Regions from separate parts of the Streptomyces sp. NPDC046805 genome, predicted to be linked through region 1. Evidence: riboswitches for the same ligand, from Rfam matches in the RefSeq annotation. Region 1 holds a riboswitch; each other region holds the start of a gene.
The links. Region 1 has a riboswitch for thiamine pyrophosphate ahead of ABZ910_RS07915 (thiamine ABC transporter substrate-binding protein). Riboswitches for the same ligand answer to the same signal wherever they lie in the genome.
Positions count from the first base shown of each region.

Region 1 (6,643 bases):
CGATCCGCACCGGCCGTGCGCACCCGGCGATGTTCAACAAGATCGTGGCCGACTACTACGGCGCGCCGACGCCGATCAACCAGCTGGCTTCGTTCTCCGTGCCGGAGCCGCGCATGGCCGTCGTGACCCCGTTCGACAAGAGCGCGCTGCGCAACATCGAGCAGGCGATCCGCGACTCCGACCTGGGCGTCAACCCGAGCAACGACGGCAACATCATCCGTGTGGTGTTCCCCGAGCTCACCGAGGAGCGTCGCCGCGACTACATCAAGGTCGCCAAGGGCAAGGCGGAGGACGCCCGCGTCTCGATCCGCTCGGTGCGTCGCAAGGCCAAGGACGCCATCGACAAGATGATCAAGGACGGCGAGGTCGGCGAGGACGAGGGCCGCCGTGCGGAGAAGGAGCTCGACGACACCACCGCGAAGTACGTCGCCCAGGTGGACGAGCTCCTGAAGCACAAGGAAGCGGAGCTGCTCGAGGTCTGATGAACGACTCTTCCTGGGGGGCGCCGCCGCAGACCGGGTACGCGGGGCCCATCGAGCACGGGCCCGGCCGGCTCAGCGGCCCCTTGTCCCACGACGAGACGTTCCGAGACCACACGGTCCCCGACCCCACGGTCCGGGACCGGACGTTCCGCACCACGACCCCGTCGGCGTACCCCCAGGGAACGGCGCCGCAGAATCCGGAGCCCATGCCCCCCGCCCCGCAACCGGTGCCCGCACCGAAGAAGAAGAGCGCGGGCCGGGACCTGGGCGCGGCCATAGGGGTCGGCGTCGGGCTCGGCGCCGTGATCGTCGCTTCGCTGTTCATCGTCAAGGCCGTGTTCGTCGGTGTGGTCGCGGTCGCCGTCGTGGTGGGCCTGTGGGAGCTGACCAGCCGGCTCCAGGAGCGCAAGGACATCAAGGCGCCCCTGGTCCCGCTGGCGATCGGTGGCGCCGCGATGGTCGTCGCGGGGTACGTCCGTGGTGCCGAGGGTGCCTGGGTGGCCATGGCGCTCACGGCGCTGGCCGTCCTGGTCTGGCGGATGACGGAACCGCCCGAGAACTATCTGCGGGACGTCACGGCCGGCGTCTTCGCGGCGTTCTATGTGCCGTACCTGGCGACCTTCGTCGCGATGATGCTGGACGCCCACGACGGCCCGTGGCGCGTGCTGACGTTCCTGCTCCTCACGGTTGTCAGCGACACCGGTGCGTACGCCGTCGGCTGGCGTTTCGGCAAGCACAAGCTCGCCCCGCGCATCAGCCCCGGCAAGACCCGCGAGGGCCTGCTCGGCGCGATCTCCTTCGCCATGGTCGCGGGCGCGCTGTGCATGCAGTTCCTGATCGACGACGGCACCTGGTGGCAGGGCCTGCTGCTGGGGCTCGCGGTGGCGGCCAGCGCAACGCTCGGCGACCTCGGCGAGTCCATGATCAAGCGGGACCTCGGCATCAAGGACATGGGCAGCCTGCTGCCCGGCCACGGCGGCATCATGGACCGCCTGGACTCCCTGCTGCCGACGGCTCCTGTGGTGTGGCTGCTGTTGGTGATCTTCGTAGGCTCCGCGTAGTCGCGACTTCGGAGCACTTGTCGGGCCCTCGCCTTTTCCGGGCGAGGGCTCGCTGTCGTACACGGGCGAGCAGGCCGCGCACCATGATCAAGCCCCACGACTGTCGACAGCGCTCGTGATCAATACAGCTGGGGCCTGTCCGACGGGTCGCGTCACCGACCTCGCACCCCGACAGCAATGTCACCCGAATGGCGCAATATGACGTGCCACCCACATGGGTGAAGATCAAGCTGGCTAGTGCCCCAACCGAGGCACTCCGTGAAAGGGGAACCACATGCGCATTCGACGACTCCTCGCCGCCGGCATCGCCACGGCAGCCCTCGCCGGACTCGGCCTCACAGGCGCCGCCACCGCCACCGCCGCCGCACAGGGTGCCCCATCCTCCGTCACCCCTTCCGAGTGCAGGCAGGGCGGCGGAATGCCCGCGATCAATGAGCCGGGCAACCCCTGCAAGGGCGGTACGCACGACGGGGAGACGGTCGACTGAACCCCACAAGGCGCCCCGCAGCCACGCGCCGCGGGGCGCTCCCGCGCGAGCGTAGCCGGGAGAGTCGGGGGGACTGTGCCGACCCGTCGGCGAGTCCCGTCCGGTGGAGGAACAGGCTCAGTTCAGGACCGTAGGAGAGGGGCCGAGCCTTTCGATGGCTTCGCGCACCCTTTCCTCGTCGGCCTCGTAGACCGTCTCGCCCATGCGAGGGTCTCGTGCGTGGAGCGTATGGATGAGTGGCCCGTGGGGCGCTCCCAGGTGGATGAGGGAGGCCGATGGGCCGTGGACCGCCCGCACGGTGCCGGGGCGAGCGGTGAGGTCGATACGGCTGACGACGCCGGGGGTGACCCAGACTGTCGCTTGTTCCAGGCGTGCCAGTATCTGCAGGTGATAGTGCCCGCACAGGATGAGCTGGACGTCAGTCCCGCGGATCGTTTCGCCTAGCTCTGCGCTGTTCTGCAGGCCGAGCGCTTGCTGAACGTCGTCGTCCAGGGCAACGGGCGGGTGGTGGAAGGCCAGGACGGTGCCCACTGGTGCCGGGGTGACAAGTAGTTGGCGGAGCCAGTCGAGTTGGCCGCCGTCGAGTCGACCGTAGCCCTTGCCCGGAACGAGCGTGTCCAGCGTGATCATCCGCCATCCGCCGAGGGTGGTCGCCCCTGCCCGCTCACCCGTGGCTCCCTCGTACACCGCCTCGGGCTGAACATGGCCGCTGCCGAGCACGTCGGCGAAGGCGGTGCGGTCGTCGTGGTTACCGGTGGTGTAGAAGACGTGCGCCCCTCGTCGGTCGGCGTAGCCGGACAGGAGTTCACGTGCCCGCGTGTACGCCTCGTGAGAGCCGTCGTCCGCGACGTCGCCGGTGACCACCACCGCGTCGAGGTCGTCCAGATGACCTAGTTCGCCCAGCAAGCGACGGAGGGCCGCAGTGCCATCGCCGCCGTCCTCGTCGGGGCCGCCGGACCGGTCCAGATGGGTGTCCGAGAGATGCAAGATCCGCATCGTCCGAAGTTAGCCTCCGGCACCGGCGACGAGCCATGGCTTTCTCGCCATGCGGTCCCCTCCGTGGGATCCTGGCTGCCCCGACCCCCGTGAAATCGAACGGGCTCAGGGATGAGCGCTGCCCAATATGCTGAACGACAGCCGCGTGACTTCGCGCTCGGCCAGCCACTCCATCAGCTCAAACATGTCCATGCCCACCCCTTCGGGGAGATCATCCCACCCACTCGAGCGCGCGCTCTCGGGCCGTCCCTGGGCCGGCGACGACTACTGATGACAGTCGTGGAGACTGACAGCCGCAGGTCACCCAATTGGATCTGCGACACTGGTGAGGCCATGCCTAAGCCCGGAGAACTCACTTTCGTCGCCCCGCGCGGAGCCAAGCTGCCGCCGCGGCATCTCGCCGATCTCTCGCCCGCCGAGCGCAAGGAAGCCGTTGCCGCGATCGGCGAGAAGCCGTTTCGTGCGAAGCAGCTTTCGCAGCACTACTTCGCGCGGTACGCGCACGACCCGGCGGAGTGGACCGACATCCCAGCCGGGTCGCGCGGCAAGCTGCAGGAGGCACTGCTGCCTGAGCTGATGACGGTCGTACGGCACCTGGCGACCGACCAGGGCAGCACGCGCAAGACGCTGTGGCGGCTGTTCGACGGGACGCTCGTCGAGTCGGTGCTGATGCGCTACCCGGACCGGGTGACCATGTGCATCAGCTCGCAGGCGGGCTGCGGCATGAACTGCCCGTTCTGCGCGACCGGGCAGGCGGGGCTCGACCGGAATCTGTCCACGGCCGAGATCGTGCACCAGATCGTGGACGGGATGCGGGCGCTGCGGGACGGTGAGGTTCCCGGTGGTCCCGCCCGGCTGTCCAACATCGTCTTCATGGGCATGGGCGAGCCGCTCGCCAACTACAAGCGCGTCGTGGGTGCCATCCGCGCCCTCACCGACCCCGAGCCCGACGGGCTCGGCCTCTCGCAGCGCGGGATCACCGTGTCGACCGTCGGGCTCGTCCCGGCGATCCACCGTTTCGCCGACGAGGGCTTCAAGTGCCGCCTCGCCGTCTCGCTGCACGCGCCCGACGACGAGCTGCGCGACACCCTCGTCCCCGTGAACACGCGGTGGAAGGTGCGCGAGGTGCTGGACGCCGGGCTCGAGTACGCGGCCAAGTCCGGGCGCCGGCTGTCCATCGAGTACGCGCTCATCCGGGACATCAACGACCAGGCGTGGCGCGGCGACCGGCTCGGCCGGCTGCTCAAGGGCAAGCCCGTGCACGTCAACCTCATCCCGCTCAACCCGACCCCCGGCTCCAAGTGGACCGCGTCCCGGCCCGAGGACGAGAAGGCCTTCGTCGAGGCCATCGCGGCCCACGGGGTGCCCGTCACCATCCGGGACACCCGCGGTCAGGAGATCGACGGGGCCTGCGGTCAGCTGGCGGCGACCGAACGGTAGACCGGCGGGGGCCTGGCGGTATTCTGGGGCCTGCACTACGCCGTACAACTTCATACATCGTCATATTCCGACAGGGGAGCGCCACAGCGCTGAGAGTGCGGCAACCGGGCCGCAGACCCTCTGAACCTCGCCCAGGTCATTCTGGGTAGGGAGTTCGGACATCACTCAAGCTGTTGCGCCCTGTCCGGGCCTCCTCGCGGGGCCCGGACAGGGCCGCGTCTCTTCCTGGTCACCCCAGGAGGAATCCAGTGCAGATCAAGCACACCAGGACCGCAGTGGCCGCCGCGGTCGGCCTCGGCCTCGTCACGCTGTCCGCGTGCGGACCCACGGGCAACGACAGCAAGGGGGGCGCGGACTCCAAGACCGTCACCCTCGTCAGCCACGACTCGTGGGCCGTCTCGAAGAGCGTCCTCAAGGACTTCGAGAAGCAGTCCGGCTACCAGGTCAGGGTCCTCAAGGACGGCGACGCCGGGCAGGCCGTCAACAAGGCGATCCTCACCAAGGACAACCCGCAGGGCGACGTCTTCTTCGGCGTCGACAACACCCTGCTGTCCCGCGCTCTCGACAACGGGCTGTTCCAGCCGTACCAGGCCAAGGGTGCTGAGCTGATCCAGCCGCAGTACCGGGTCGACCAGGGCAAGCACCGGGTCACGCCCATCGACACCGGCGACATCTGTGTCAACTACGACAAGGCGTACTTCAGCAAGCACAGGCTGACCCCGCCGAAGACCTTCGCCGACCTGGCCAAGCCCGCGTACAAGAACCTCCTCGTCACCGAGAACGCCGCCACCTCCTCGCCGGGCCTCGGCTTCCTGCTCGGCAGCGCCGCGCGTTACGGCGACAAGGGCTGGGAGGGGTACTGGAAGAAGCTCGAGGCCAACGGCGTCAAGGTCGTCGACGGCTGGGAGCAGGCGTACGACCAGGAGTTCTCCGGCTCCGCCGGCGGCATGAAGGCGCACGGCGACCGGCCGCTCGTCGTCTCGTACGCCTCCTCGCCGCCCGCCGAGGTCATCTACGGCGACCCGAAGCCCACCACCGCCCCGACCGGCGTGGCGACCGGCACCTGCTTCCGGCAGACCGAGTACGCCGGACTGCTGAGCAACGCCCGCAACACCAAGGGCGGCAAGGCGCTCATCGACTTCCTGCTGAGTCGCGAGTTCCAGAACGACATGCCGCTCAACATGTTCGTCTACCCCGTGGTCAAGGGCGCCCAGGCGCCGGCCGAGTTCGTCAAGTACGGCCCCCAGGCCAAGGACCCCGAGACCATGGCCCCCGGCCACATCGCCGCCAACCGCGACCAGTGGGTCAAGTCGTGGACGTCGCTCGTACTGAAGTAGCGGCGACCAAGCGCGGGGGCGCGGCGCGGCTCGGGCTGATGGCCGGGCCCGTCGCGTTCTTCGCCGTCTTCTTCGCCTGGCCCGTCGTCGCGATCGTCGCCCGGGGCCTGAAGGCCGACGGTGTCTGGCGGTTGGGCCGTGTCGTCGATGTCATCTCGCAGTCCGGCATCCGGCACGTCCTGTGGTTCACCACCTGGCAGGCGCTTGTCTCCACCGCGCTGACTCTCCTGGTCGCGCTGCCCGGCGCCTATGTCTTCGCCCGGCTCGACTTCCCGGGCAAGCAGGTCCTGCGGGCTGTCGTCACCGTTCCGTTCGTGCTGCCCACGGTCGTCGTCGGTACGGCGTTCCTGGCGCTCGTCGGACGTGGCGGGCTCCTCGACGACCTGTGGGGCGTACGGCTGGACACCACTGTGTGGGCGATCCTCCTGGCGCACGTCTTCTTCAACTACGCGGTCGTCGTACGGACGGTGGGCGGGCTGTGGGCCCAGCTCGACCCGCGCCAGGAGGAGGCCGCGCGGATGCTGGGCGCCTCGCCGCTGCGGGCCTGGCGCACGGTCACGTTGCCGGCGCTGGCTCCGGCCGTGGCCGCCGCCGCACTGATGGTGTTCCTGTTCACCTTCACCTCCTTCGGCGTGGTGCAGATCCTCGGCGGCCCCGCCTTCTCGACCCTCGAAGTGGAGATCTACCGGCAGACGTCCGAGCTCTTCGACCTCTCCACGGCCGCGGTCCTCACGCTCGTCCAGTTCGTCGCGGTGGGCGCCGTCCTCGCCGTGCACGCCTGGACGGTACGGCGGCGGGAGAGCACGCTGCGGCTGGTGGACGCCTCGGTGACGGCGCGCC
Region 1 is NZ_JBEYYC010000005.1:47,545-54,187, reverse strand. It holds gene frr (ribosome recycling factor) at 1-482, shown strand, start outside; gene ABZ910_RS07935 (phosphatidate cytidylyltransferase) at 482-1,543, shown strand; gene ABZ910_RS07930 (hypothetical protein) at 1,818-2,030, shown strand; gene ABZ910_RS07925 (metallophosphoesterase) at 2,148-3,026, opposite strand; gene rlmN (23S rRNA (adenine(2503)-C(2))-methyltransferase RlmN) at 3,360-4,466, shown strand; TPP riboswitch at 4,529-4,636, shown strand; gene ABZ910_RS07915 (thiamine ABC transporter substrate-binding protein) at 4,715-5,803, shown strand; gene ABZ910_RS07910 (iron ABC transporter permease) at 5,842-6,643, shown strand, end outside.

Region 2 (6,643 bases), on a different contig from region 1:
GACTGATCGGGTCACTCGCGCTCTCTATCAGTATCTGAAAACTCACTCCTTGTGATCTGGTGTGCACGTTCAGCAAGATGCCACCAGTGTCAGAGGGGTCATTCCCGGCCAGTCGGTGTCATATGACGGGGTAGGCGATGCGCGAGTCCGTACAGGCAGAGGTCATGATGAGCTTTCTCGTGTCAGAGGAGCTCTCCTTCCGCATCCCGGTGGAGCTGCGGTACCAGACCTGTGATCCCTATGCCGTACGACTGACCTTCCATCTACCCGGGGACGCGCCCGTGACCTGGGCTTTCGGGCGCGAGCTGCTGATCGACGGGGTGGGCCGGCCGTGCGGGGACGGCGATGTGCACATCGCGCCCACGAATCCCGAGGTGCTGGGCGAGGTGCTGATCCGGCTTCAAGTGGGCGGTGATCAGGCGGTGTTCCGGTCTTCCGCGCCACCGCTGGTGGCCTTCCTCGACCGTACGGACAAGCTGGTGCCGCTGGGGCAGGAGGGAACGCTGGCGGACTTCGACGCTCACCTCGAGGAAGCCCTGGACCGCATCCTGGCCGAGGAACAGAGCGCGGGCTGAAGCGTTACGGCACCCGAGGCGTGGCGCTCGGCTGCGTTGACCATCTTTGCAGAAACGCTTCTGCTCGCCCGGTTCGGCGGCCCCGCCCCGGCTGGAGCGTCAGCGCTTGCGGCGCCGGCCCCGCCCGCCGTGTGCCGCCGCCAGCGGGGCTGCCGGAGGCGCCGCCGTCTGCTGCCCCGGCCGGTCGGCCGACACCACCAGGGCCGCGAGGGCGGTGGTGACCGGTACCGAGGCGACCAGGCCGATCGAGCCGACCAGCGTGCGCACGATCTCCTCGGCCACCAACTCGCTGTTGGCGACCGTCCCCACGCTGCTCTGCGCGATGGAGAAGAGCAGCAGCAGCGGCAGTGCGGCACCGGCGTAGGCGAGGACGAGCGTGTTGACGACCGAGGCGATGTGGTCGCGGCCGATGCGGATGCCGGCCCGGTACAGCCCGCGCCAGCCCATCGTCGGGTTGGCCTCGTGCAGCTCCCAGACGGCGGACGTCTGCGTCACCGTCACGTCGTCCAGGACACCCAGCGAACCGATGATGACGCCGGCCAGCAGCAGGCCGCTCATGTCTATCGACGGGTACAGGCCGTGGATCAGGCCGGTGCTGTCGTCCGTGTTGCCGGTGAGCGCGGCCCAGCCGATGAACTCCGAGCCGAGGGCGCCGATCAGCGACAGGGAGACGAGCGTGCCCAGCACTGCCACCGACGTACGTGCCGACAGGCCGTGGCACATGTAGAGGGCGATCAGCATGATGGCGCTCGACCCGACGACCGCCACGACCAACGGGTTCGAGCCCTGGAGGATCGCGGGGAGGATGAACAGGGTCAGCACCAGGAAGCTGACGGCCAGCGCGACCAGCGCCATGACACCGCGCATCCGGCCCACCACCACGACGGCGAGCGCGAAGATCCCGGCGAGCAGCGCCATCGGGAACTGCCGGTTCACATCGGTGACCGAGTACTGCAGGTCCTTCGGCGCCGAAGGCTCGTACGCGACCACGACCTTCTCGTCCTGGTGCAACTGCCGTGTCTGATCAGGCTGCACGAGCTCCGTGAACGTACGGCCCTTGTCGTTGCCGGTGTCGACGCGGACCGTGGCCTTCTTGCAGCTGCCCTTCGCCTGCTGCGGTGCGGAGGTGCCCTCGGCGGTAGAGGGGTCGCCGGCCGGGGCGCCTCCCGAGGCGTTCACCGATCCGCAACTCACCTCCACGACCTTGGTGACCGTCGCCTGCTGCGTCTGCCGGTCGAAGCCGACGCCGGTGCGCTTGTGCGGGGGTGCTCCACCGGGCCAGAGCACCACGAGACCCACCACGACCGCCGCCGTGAACGGGATCAGGACGGCCGCGATCACCTTGCGCAGATGCTTGGAGACGGGCGCGGCGGGGCCATGGCTGTGACTGTGCGAGTGGCCGTGCCCGTGGCCGCCATCGACGCCATGGCCGTGCTCCTGGCCGTGTCCGCCGCTGAAATCCGGTCCCTGATGGCCGTGTTCACCACCGTGCCGGCGGACCTGTCCACCACCATGTGCGCCGCCGCGGCGGGCGTCGTGTCCGCGCGGCGGCTCGGGCGGCGGGTACGGAGGCTGCTGCGTCGTGGTCACCGACCGATCATCGCAAGAACGACAGGGGCCCACTGGTCACCGCGCCCGAATTGACGCTAGCGTGGAGTCACCTTTGCACACGCGGGAGCTCGGAGCACCGGGCTGAGAGGGCGCTGACCTCCGTATTCGCGATGTTTCACGTGGAACGAACGGCGTTCCACACGGAACCAGCGACGAACGGAAACCGCTGCGTCGACCGCTGAACCTGTTACCGGGTAATGCCGGCGTAGGGAGTAGGTCTCATGACCAACAAGGACGCACGCACGCCTGCCTCCGCTCAGGGTGAACAGCCACAGGAGGCCGGGAAGTCCATCGGCTGGCACAAGGGGTACGTCGAGGGCTCACGGCCCGACGTGCGCGTGCCGGTCCGTCAGGTGCACCTCACCAACGGGCAGTCGGTCACGCTGTACGACACCTCCGGCCCGTACACCGATCCACTCGTCGACACCGATGTCCGCAGGGGCCTGTCGCCGCTGCGGGAGAACTGGATCGTTGCCCGCGGCGACACCGAGGAGTACGCGGGCCGCCCCGTCCGGCCCGAGGACGACGGCATCAAGCACACCTCGCCGCGTGGCGGACTGCGCAACCTCGACGCGGTCTTCCCCGGGGGGCCGCGCCAGCCGCGCCGCAGCCGCGACGGCAGCGCGGTCACGCAGCTCGCGTACGCCCGCCGGGGCGAGATCACGCCCGAGATGGAGTACGTGGCCGTCCGGGAGAACGTCTCCCCGGAGGTCGTTCGCGAGGAGATCGCGGCGGGACGGGCCGTGCTGCCCGCCAACGTCAATCACCCCGAGATCGAGCCGATGATCATCGGTAAGCGATTCCTGGTGAAGGTCAACGCCAACATCGGCAACTCGGCGGTGACGTCCTCCATCGAGGAGGAGGTCGAGAAGATGACCTGGGCGACCCGCTGGGGCGCCGACACGGTCATGGACCTGTCCACCGGCCGCAACATCCACACCACCCGCGAGTGGGTGCTGCGCAACTCCCCCGTCCCCATCGGCACGGTGCCGCTCTATCAGGCCCTGGAGAAGGTCGACGGCAGGGCCGAGGAACTGACCTGGGAGATCTACAAGGACACGGTCGTCGAGCAGGCCGAGCAGGGCGTGGACTACATGACGGTCCACGCGGGCGTACGCCTGCCGTACGTGCCGCTCACCGCGAACCGCAAGACCGGCATCGTCTCGCGCGGCGGCTCGATCATGGCGGCGTGGTGCCTCGCCCACCACAAGGAGTCGTTCCTGTACGAGAACTTCGAGGAGCTCTGCGAGATCCTCGCCGCCTACGACGTCACCTACTCGCTGGGCGACGGTCTGCGGCCGGGGTCGATCGCGGACGCCAACGACGAGGCGCAGTTCGCGGAGTTGCGCACACTCGGGGAACTCAACGCGATCGCCAAGCGTTTTCACGTACAGACCATGATCGAGGGCCCGGGACACGTCCCGATGCACAAGATCAAGGAGAACATCGACCTGCAACAGGAGATCTGCGATGAGGCTCCGTTCTATACCCTCGGCCCGCTGACGACGGACGTCGCGCCGGCGTACGACCACATCACCTCCGGCATCGGTGCCGCGATGATCGCCTGGTGGGGCACGGCCATGCTCTGCTACGTCACGCCCAAGGAGCACTTGGGCCTGCCCAACCGTGACGACGTCAAGACCGGCGTCATCACCTACAAGATCGCCGCCCACGCAGCCGACCTCGCGAAGGGGCACCCAGGTGCGCAGGAGTGGGACGACGCGCTGTCCGACGCGCGGTTCGAGTTCCGGTGGGAGGACCAGTTCAACCTCGCCCTGGACCCGGACACGGCACGGGAGTTCCACGACGAGACCCTGCCGGCCGAGCCCGCCAAGACGGCTCACTTCTGCTCCATGTGCGGACCGAAGTTCTGCAGCATGAAGATCAGCCACAGCATCACGGAGCGGTTCGGCGGTGCGGCGGCTGACGCGGCGTCTTCCGAGGAGGTCGCCGAGGGGATGCTGCGGAAGTCGAAGGAGTTCGCGGCCGGCGGGAACCGGGTGTATCTCCCGATCGCTGACTGAGGCACCTCCACGGGCGGTCCACGCTCCCCACTGGCCCCACGCCACGACCGGGGCGCGGACCGCACCGCACCTGTGGACCCGTGCCGGTTGTTAGTGTCCGGGCATGGCGCGTCTGAAGATCGAGGTGTCCGTCCCGGAGAGTCATGCGGAGAGAGTGATCGACGCTCTCCACGCGGCCGGCGCAGGCCGGGTGGGTGAGTACGCCCGGTGTGCCAGTGTCTGGCGCGTCACCGGCACCTGGCTGTCGCTGCCCGGCTCCCATCCCTATGACGGCGAAGTCGGCGCGGTACAGCACGGCAAGGAGTGCAGGATCGAATCGGTCTGTCACGAGGAACAGGCTCGTGCGGTCCAGGAGGCAGTCCTCAAGGTTCATCCCTACGAGGAAGCGGTCATCCACTTCGTGCCGTTGTACGAGCCATGAGCTGTCCGGAACGGTGCAACCGCGAGGGCGCTGATGCGGGCTAATCCGGCTGGTGTTCAGGGCCTCCGAAGTCCGGGCTCGAGTAGTCCGGGCTGCTGAAGCTCGGGCGCTGGCCCGCTGCGGTTCCGTCGTCGGGGCTGCTGAAGCCCGGACGGTCGTAGCCGAGGCGCGGCATGCGGCCGGCCGGTGCTGAAGGGGCCGTGCTGGGCAGTGCGGCGGTGCCGGGTTCGGTGAGGGCGGCCTGCAGGAAGGGCACGATGCCGTGCTCCAGCAGGGCCTCCCGCCAGGCCTCCCTGGCGCGGCTCACTTCCGCGTTCGCCTCGTCGTGCGGGCCGGGTTCGAGCGAGGGGCTGTTGCGCAGAGCGGTGAGCAGCAGCCCGACGGCGGCGACGAGGATTCCGACGACGGTGATGGCCCCGAAAGCCCAGCCCGCGGTGAGCATGGTTTGGGCGAACGCCGGCTGGGGGTCGAGCATCTTCAGGATGTAGCCGACGAGCAGGAAGATCGCCGCGGCCGTTCCGGCCAGGAAGGGAGCGAGCACCGCGACGACGGCTATGGCGCCCGCGCCGTTGGTCTCGGCGGCCTCGCCGAGGGCGGTGGCGATCGCCACCGCGCCAGGTGCCGACTCCTCGGAGCCCGGTTCGCGCGCGGACGACGGGGTGGACGACGCCGGATGGCGCAGTTGCTCGCGGACCTTCACATAGTGCTGGTACTCGGCCGCCGCGGCCGTCGTGATGAGTGCGGTGGCGTTGAGCGCCATGGTGCGCAGCTGTTCAGGGTTGAGCCGCTGTCCGACAGCGGCCAGTTCCGGACGATGTGGGGCGGAGCGCAGCGCCTCGTCGAGGATCCGCTCGTAGTCCTGGCGGTCCTCACTCAGCAGGTGCTGCGGAACGCTGTTCATGTGCATCCCCCGATGCTCCGTAGGGCTTGGGGCTCGCACGCCGACGAGCCCGTCGGGCAGAAACGGAGGGGAGCCTGCTACGGATAAGCCGATGGTAGAGCCGCGACGGCACGAGGTGACAGGGGGTTGCCGGAAATTGGGTGCCCGCCCGCACGCCTGCCGTCTGGGGGACGCCTGCCCGTTGAACGCTCAGATATCCAGGGGGAGTTGCTGAACCAACAGCTTTCCGGCCATGGTCACTCCGCCGTCCATCGCGATGGCGAGCCCGTCGGCGTAGACGTGCGGACCCTCGACGACCGGACCGGCGTCGTCCTCGCCGTCCTCGGAGCCGACTTCGCCCAGCAGATAGGGGATCGGGCTGTGACCGTGAACGATCCGGGTGCCGCCGTATGTATCGAGCAGGGAACGCACGGCGTCGGCGCCCTCGTCACGGAAGGAGAAGCGCTTGGTGAACTTGCGGAACAGGTCCCAGCATTCGTCCACGTCGTTGCGCGTGAGCGTCTCGCGGACCGTGTCGTTGACCGCCTCGATCGAGTCGCCGTAGTCGAGATAGACGGTGGTGTCGGAGTGGACGAGCAGGTAGCCGTCGACCTCCTCCAGGGCGTCCAGGCGGGCCATCCACTGCAGGTGGTGGTCCTGGAGGCGGTCCATGTCGGTCTTCTGGCCGCCGTTGAGCAGCCAGGCGGCCTGGAAGGTGGCGGTGCCCGCACCGGAGTGGACGGGGGCGTCGCGGAAGCGCTTGGCGCCGAGCAGCAGCAGCTCGTGGTTGCCCATGAGCGCCTTGCAGTAGCCGCCGGCCGCGGCGGCCTCGGCGGACAGCCGCATGACGAGGTCGATGACGCCGATGCCGTCCGGGCCGCGGTCGGTGAAGTCGCCGAGGAACCACAGCCGGGCGGTGCCCGCGCACCACTGGCTCTCCGAGTCGATCAGCCCCTTCTCCTGGAGCGCGGCGACCAGCTCGTCGAGATAGCCGTGGACGTCCCCGACGACGAACAGCGGGCCCGGACCGGTGTCGGACTGCGCAGCGGGGTCCGCGGCAGGCTCGGCGGCCGCCTGGACCGTGTCGCCGCGGTCGATGACGGGCAGGTCACGCTGCGTGGGCGTGTACTCC
Region 2 is NZ_JBEYYC010000003.1:32,060-38,702, reverse strand. It holds gene ABZ910_RS04670 (IclR family transcriptional regulator C-terminal domain-containing protein) at 1-38, shown strand, start outside; gene ABZ910_RS04665 (SsgA family sporulation/cell division regulator) at 138-575, shown strand; gene ABZ910_RS04660 (YibE/F family protein) at 675-2,165, opposite strand; TPP riboswitch at 2,237-2,415, shown strand; gene thiC (phosphomethylpyrimidine synthase ThiC) at 2,408-4,210, shown strand; gene ABZ910_RS04650 (hypothetical protein) at 4,314-4,631, shown strand; gene ABZ910_RS04645 (hypothetical protein) at 4,672-5,538, opposite strand; gene ABZ910_RS04640 (metallophosphoesterase) at 5,722-6,643, opposite strand, start outside.
Region 2: it holds a riboswitch for thiamine pyrophosphate, as region 1 does, so the genes downstream of both, thiC (phosphomethylpyrimidine synthase ThiC) here and ABZ910_RS07915 (thiamine ABC transporter substrate-binding protein) in region 1, are expected to answer to the same signal.

Region 3 (6,643 bases), on a different contig from region 1:
GGCGCGGGGCCGCAGCGCTCCCCGCTCGCGCAGCACGTCACGCAGGGTGCACCCGGCGACGTACTCCATGGCGAGATAGACGTACGACCCGTCGGTGCCCTGGTCGAAGACCTGCACGACGTTGGGGTGCGCGAGCCGGGCCACCGACTTCGCCTCGCGGATGAACCGCTCGACGAAGGAGCCGTCGGCGGCCAGCGCCGGATGCATCACCTTGAGCGCGAGTATGCGGTCCAGACGGGTGTCCAGGGCCCGATAGACCGTGGCCATCCCGCCGACGGCGATCCGCGCGTCGACGCGATAGCGGCCGTCGAGCATCTGGCCGACGAGGGGGTCCTGAAGGGTCGTATCCACGCAGCGAGTCTACGAGGGGCGACTGACACGACGCCCGGCCAGACCGGGATCAGGGTGTTCCTGCAGCGCACTTGTGACGCGTCACTCGCACAGGCCCGCAGCCGCCGACGGCGATGAATCCCCACGGGAAAGGTCCCCGTCCCGATCGGCGGTGAACGGGTGGTGCGCAGGTGGGAGGCCGGGGCGGCTTTGCAACCCCGCTCAGAACGCAGGCCGCTCGGGATCGAGCACCGCCAGGCCCTCCGCAGGAGAAGACGCCTCGGCGAAGTGCCTGCGGGGGATGCGCCCCGCACGCCGGGCCAGCCGTCCCGCCTCCACCGCGTGCCTCATCGCCCCGGCCATCAGCTCGGGCTCCTGCGCCCGCGTCACGGCCGAGGCGAGCATCACACCGGCACACCCGAGCTCCATCGCCAGCGCCACGTCCGACGCCGTGCCCGCTCCGGCGTCCAGGATCACGGGCACGCGCGCGTGCTCGACGATCAGCTGGAAGTTGTGCGGGTTGCGGATGCCGAGCCCGGAGCCGATCGGTGACCCGAGCGGCATGACGGCCGCGCAGCCCACGTCCTGAAGTTTCCGCGCCAGCACGGGGTCGTCGTTCGTGTACGGCAGGACCGTGAACCCGTCGTCGACCAGCGTCTCCGCCGCGTCCAGCAGCTCGATCGGGTCGGGCAGCAGGGTCCGCTCGTCGGCGATGACCTCCAGTTTGACCAGGTCGGTCCCCAGCGCCTCCCGGGCCAGCCGGGCCGTCAGCACGGCCTCGCCCGCCGTGAAGCACCCCGCCGTGTTCGGCAGCACGCGGATGCCGAGCCGCTGGAGCACCGACAGCACGGACCCGTGCACCCCGGGATCGACCCGGCGCATCGCCACGGTCGTCAGCTCGGTGCCGGAGGCGACCAGCGCCCGCTCCAGCACATCGAGGCTGGGCGCACCTCCGGTCCCCATGATCAGGCGGGACGTGAAGGACGTACCGCCGAGGACGAAGGGGTCGTCGGCCATGGGTCAGCCTCCTTGGACGGCGGTGAGGACTTCGACGCGGTCTCCCTCGGCGAGGGGAGTGGACGGCCACTGCGCGCGCGGGACCACGGTTTCGTTGAGTGCGGCGGCCACTCCCGAGGGGGCCGTGGTGAGGGTCTGCACCAGGGCGTCGAGCGCCGTGCCGGACTCGACCTCCCGGCGCCGGCCGTTGACGGAGATGTTCATGCGGGCTGCTCCGAGAGTGCGGTGGGTGCGGTGAGTGCGGTGGGTGCGGTCGGTACGGCGCCGAAGCGCAGCGGCGTGAACGGGCGCGCCTCCTCCGGGAGGTCGCCCGTGGCCAGGGCGTGCGCCATGACGTCCCCGGTGACCGGCGTGAGCAGCACGCCGTTGCGGAAGTGCCCGGTGGCCAGCAGCAGCCCGTCGAGGGCGGTCGGGCCGAGCAGCGGCGCGTTGTCGGGGGAGCCGGGGCGCAGGCCCGCGCGGGTCTCGGCCAGGGGCAGCTCGGTGATCCCCGGCACCAGCTCATGGGCGTCCCGCAGCAGCTCGTACACGCCCCCCGCGGTCACCGTCGTGTCCCAGCCGAGCTCCTCGCTCGTCGCGCCGACGACGAGCTCGCCGTTCTCCCGCGGCACCAGGTAGACCTGGCTGCCGCGCACCACGGCCCGCACGGTGCGGCTCAGGAACGGCGCGTACCGCCGCGGCACGGACAGCCGCAGCACCTGCCCCTTCACCGGCCGCACGGGCGGTCGTACGTCCTCCGGCACGCCCGTGAGCCGACCGCTCAGGCTCCCGGCCGCCAGCACCACCCGGCCCGCGCCCAGCCCGGTGCCGTCCGCCGTGGTGACGCCGGCCGCCCGGCCTCCCACGACGTCGAGACGCTCGGCCCACGCGCGGTGGAACACCACCCCGGCCCGCTCGCACGCGGCCACCAGCGCGGCCGCCAGCCGCCGCGGGTCGATCTGGTGGTCGCCGTCGACCCGCAGCCCGCCGCGCACGCCCGGCGCGAGCATCGGCTCCAGGCGCCGGCAGTCCCGGCCGGACAGCCACGTGGAGTCCAGCCCCGACCGCTGCTGCAGCGCGTGCAGTTCGCGCAGGTGGGCGCGGTCGTCGGCGTCCAGCGCGACCGCGAGCGTGCCGCAGCGGCGGTAGCCGAGGTCGTGGCCGGTCAGCTCGGTCAGCTCGGCCGCGAAGTCCGGGTAGCGGCGGGCCGACTCCAGGTTCAGGCCGAGCAAGGTCTGCTCGCCGTGGTGGAGTTCCGTGACCGCGGCCAGCATCCCGGCCGCGACCTGCGCGGCCCCGCCACCGGGCTCGGGGTCCACCACGGCCGTGGCGAACCCGCGCTGCGCGGCCCGCCAGGCCGTGACCAGGCCGATGATTCCGCCCCCGACGACGAGGACGTCCGAGGTACGAGACGGCATGGGCGTCCAGCCCCTCCCTTCGCCGGCATGACCCGGATCAGGTTCGTACGGTCGGAGGCCGCCAGCCTCCCTCTCAGCCCGGTGCGTCCGGGCTCCCGCGAGTGCTTGTACTGGTGGTCACCCTAGCCCGCGGCGTGCCGCGCCCGTAAGCCCGCGAGAGAGCCTCGGCCCGCCGGGACCCCGCCCGCCCAGCACACCCCCTGACCGACGGTATTGCGATTGTCTATGGTGATCGGGTGAGCGAGCAGACGGAGCGACAGGGCATGTCACCGGGGCGGCGCGTGGTCGTCGTCGGCGCCGGGATGGCCGGGGTGCAGACCGCGGTCGCCCTGCGGGAACAGGGCTTCAGCGGCCCCTTGACACTGATCGGCGCGGAGCCGCACCAGCCGTACGACCGGCCGCCGCTGTCCAAGGCGATCCTGCTCGGCAAGGCCGAGGGCTCGGCCCTCGACATCGACTTCGAGACGCTCGGCATCGAACTCCTGCTGGGACGCGAGGCGTTGGGCGTGCGCCCCGACGACCACGAACTGGACACCGAGGCGGGCCCGGTCCCGTACGACGTCCTCGTCCTCGCGACCGGCGCCGAGCCCGTCCGCCTTCCCGGTGCGGAGGGCGTCCCCGGTGTGCATCTGCTGCGCACCCTCGACGACGCCGAACGGCTGCGGCCCGTGCTCGCCCGGCAGCACGCCATCGTGGTCGTCGGCGCGGGCTGGATCGGCGCCGAGTTCGCGACGGCCGCGCGCGAGGCGGGCTGCTCGGTGACGGTCGTCGAGGCCGCCGACCGCCCGCTCGCGGAGGCGCTTCCCGCCGAGGTGACCGCGCCGATGACCGCCTGGTACGCCGACAGTGGCGCCGCCCTGCGCACCCACGCGCGCGTGGAGCGCGTCGAGCCGGGCGCGGTCGTCCTCGACGACGGTGCGCGGCTGCCCGCGGACGCCGTCGTGGTCGGTGTCGGCGCGCGCCCCGCCACGGGCTGGCTCGCCGGCTGCGGCATCGAGCTCGGCGCGCACGGCGAGATCGTGGCCGACGCGCACCTGCGCACCTCCGCCCCGGACGTGTACGCGGTCGGCGACTGCGCCTCGTTCCCCTCGGGGCGCTACGGCGAGCGGCTGCTCGTGCACCACTGGGACAACGCCCTCCAGGGCCCGCGCGCGGTCGCGGCGACCATCCTCGGCGAGGCGGACGTGGTCTACGACCCGGTGCCGTACTTCTGGTCCGAGCAGTTCGGACGCTTCGTCCAGTACGCGGGACACCACGCGTCGGCCGACACGCTGCTGTGGCGCGGCGAGCCCGCCGCCGCGGCCTGGACCGTCTGCTGGCTGCGCGAGGACCGGCTGGTCGCGCTGCTGGCGGTGGGCAGGCCGCGGGACCTGGCCCAGGGGCGACGGCTGATCGAGAGCGGCGCACGGGTGGACCCGGGGGTGCTGGCCGACCCCGCGCGCCCGCTGAAGGAAGCAGTTGTTTGAGCCGAAAAGTCCCAGGTTGGACCGGCCCGACTTCCGACTGTCAGTCCGGGATGGCACGCTGTTTCCGTGACCGAGATTGACGCAAAGACCGATGCTCTCGTCCCCGCCTGGCTCAACCTCCCCGAGATCGCCGAGATGCTCGGTGTCGAGGTGACACGGGTGCGGCAGCTGGTCAAGGAGGGCCAGCTCATCGCCGTACGCCGTGGCGAGAACCGCGCGCTGCACGTCCCCGCCGCCTTCATCGACGGGGACAAGGTGGTCAAGGGCCTCTCCGGGACCCTGACGCTGCTGCGGGACGACGGCTTCAGCGACGAAGAGATGCTGGAGTGGCTCTTCACCCCCGACCCGTCCCTGCCCGGGACGCCCGCCCAGGCGCTGAGTGAGAACCGCGGCACCGAGGTGAAGCGCCGCGCCCAGGCGCTCGCCGTCTGACCCGAACACCATCCGGCGTACGGGCCGTGGCCTCGCGTGTCCCTCGCGGGGCGGCGCGGCCGCGGCCCGTACGTCTGCGGTGCCGGGCCGCCACGCTCACCGTGGCGTCCCCGGCAACCGCCGACCACGCACACCGTGGCCCGCAGGCCACCGATCACTGACACCCCGGGGGATGCACCGCCATGTCCGACACCGCCGCCACCGCCCGTGCCCGGCTCGCCGACGCCCGTCTCTACCTCTGCACGGACGCCCGGAGGCGCCAGGGCGACCTGGCCGAGTTCCTGGACGCGGTGCTGGCCGGCGGTGTCGACATCGTGCAGCTGCGCGACAAGGGCATGGAGGCGGGCGAGGAGCTGGAGCACCTGGAGGTCTTCGCCGACGCCTGCGCCCGCCACGGCAAGCTGCTCGCGGTCAACGACCGCGCGGACGTCGCCCACGCGGCCTCCGCCGACGTACTGCATCTCGGGCAGGGCGACCTGCCGGTCCCCGCGGCCCGCGCCATCCTCGGCCCCGACGTCCTCATAGGCCGCTCCACGCACGCCGAGTCCGAGGCCACCGCGGCCGCCGTCCAGGACGGCGTGGACTACTTCTGCACCGGTCCCTGCTGGCCCACCCCCACCAAGCCCGGCCGCCACGCCCCCGGCCTCGATCTGGTCCGCCACACGGCCTCCCTGGGGACCGACCGCCCCTGGTTCGCGATCGGCGGCATCGACCTCGGCACCCTCGACCAGGTGCTCGACGCGGGCGCCCGCCGGGTGGTCGTCGTCCGCGCGCTCACCGAGGCGGACGATCCGGGAGCCGCCGCGGCCCGGTTGGCGAAGCGACTGCGTCAGGCGTAGGGCCATGTAGGCCCACGGGGCCCATACGGCCACGAAAGGACGCGCTTTCCCGAGGTGTGGCGCCCCGTTGTCCAAAAGGTGGACAGCAGGCGGACAAATCATGCAATTTTGCCGCGTCCGGTTGGGGGACCGCCGCCCCCTGACTAACCTGCGGGTATGGCCCTCGGAACCGCATCCACCAGGACCGACCGCGCACGCACCGTGCGCGACATCCTCGGCTCCGGCAAGACGACGTATTCGTTCGAGTTCTACGCACCGAAGACCCCCAAGGGCGAGAAGAACCTGTGGGCCGCCCTGCGCAGGGTCGAGGCGGTGGCTCCCGACTTCGTCTCGGTGACGTACGGCGCCGGCGGTTCCACGCGCGCGACCACGGTCAAGGAGACCCAGCAGATCGTCGTCGACACGACGCTGACGCCGGTCGCCCACCTCACCGCGGTCAACCACTCCGTGGCCGAACTGCGCAACATCATCGGCCAGTACGCCGACGCCGGGATCCGCAACATGCTCGCCGTGCGCGGCGATCCGCCCGGCGACCCGATGGGCGAGTGGGTGCCGCACCCCCAGGGCCTGACCTATGCCGGCGAACTCGTCCAACTCATCAAGGAGTCGGGCGACTTCTGCGTGGGCGTCGCCGCCTTCCCGGAGATGCACCCGCGCTCCACCGACTGGGAGACAGATGTCGCGCACTTCGTCGACAAGTGCCGTGCGGGGGCCGACTACGCCATCACGCAGATGTTCTTCCAGCCGGAGTCGTATCTTCGGCTGCGCGACCGGGTCGCGGCCGCGGGCTGCGAGACGCCCGTGATCCCCGAGATCCTGCCGGTGACGAGCGTGAAGATGCTGGAGCGGCTGCCTCAGCTCAGCAACGCGGTGTTCCCGGCGGAGTTGAAGGACCGGATCCTCGCGGCGAAGGACGATCCGGCTTCGGTACGCTCGATCGGGATCGAGTTCGCCACGGAGTTCTGTGCGCGGCTGCTGGCCGAGGGAGTGCCCGGACTGCACTTCATCACGCTCAACAACTCCACGGCACCACTGGAAATCTACGAGAACCTGGGCCTGCACCACCCCCCGCAGGCCTAGACCGGCCATACCCGGATACGACACACTGCGTAACGGTCACTGGGAGAGGGGCGTACATGGGCTGGACGGTCCTCTATATCGC
Region 3 is NZ_JBEYYC010000002.1:300,133-306,775, reverse strand. It holds gene pknB (Stk1 family PASTA domain-containing Ser/Thr kinase) at 1-351, opposite strand, end outside; gene ABZ910_RS04155 (thiazole synthase) at 553-1,347, opposite strand; gene thiS (sulfur carrier protein ThiS) at 1,351-1,551, opposite strand; gene thiO (glycine oxidase ThiO) at 1,548-2,744, opposite strand; TPP riboswitch at 2,742-2,853, opposite strand; gene ABZ910_RS04140 (FAD-dependent oxidoreductase) at 2,981-4,210, shown strand; gene ABZ910_RS04135 (Rv2175c family DNA-binding protein) at 4,277-4,642, shown strand; gene thiE (thiamine phosphate synthase) at 4,825-5,481, shown strand; gene metF (methylenetetrahydrofolate reductase [NAD(P)H]) at 5,638-6,561, shown strand; gene ABZ910_RS04120 (hypothetical protein) at 6,618-6,643, shown strand, end outside.
Region 3: it holds a riboswitch for thiamine pyrophosphate, as region 1 does, so the genes downstream of both, thiO (glycine oxidase ThiO) here and ABZ910_RS07915 (thiamine ABC transporter substrate-binding protein) in region 1, are expected to answer to the same signal.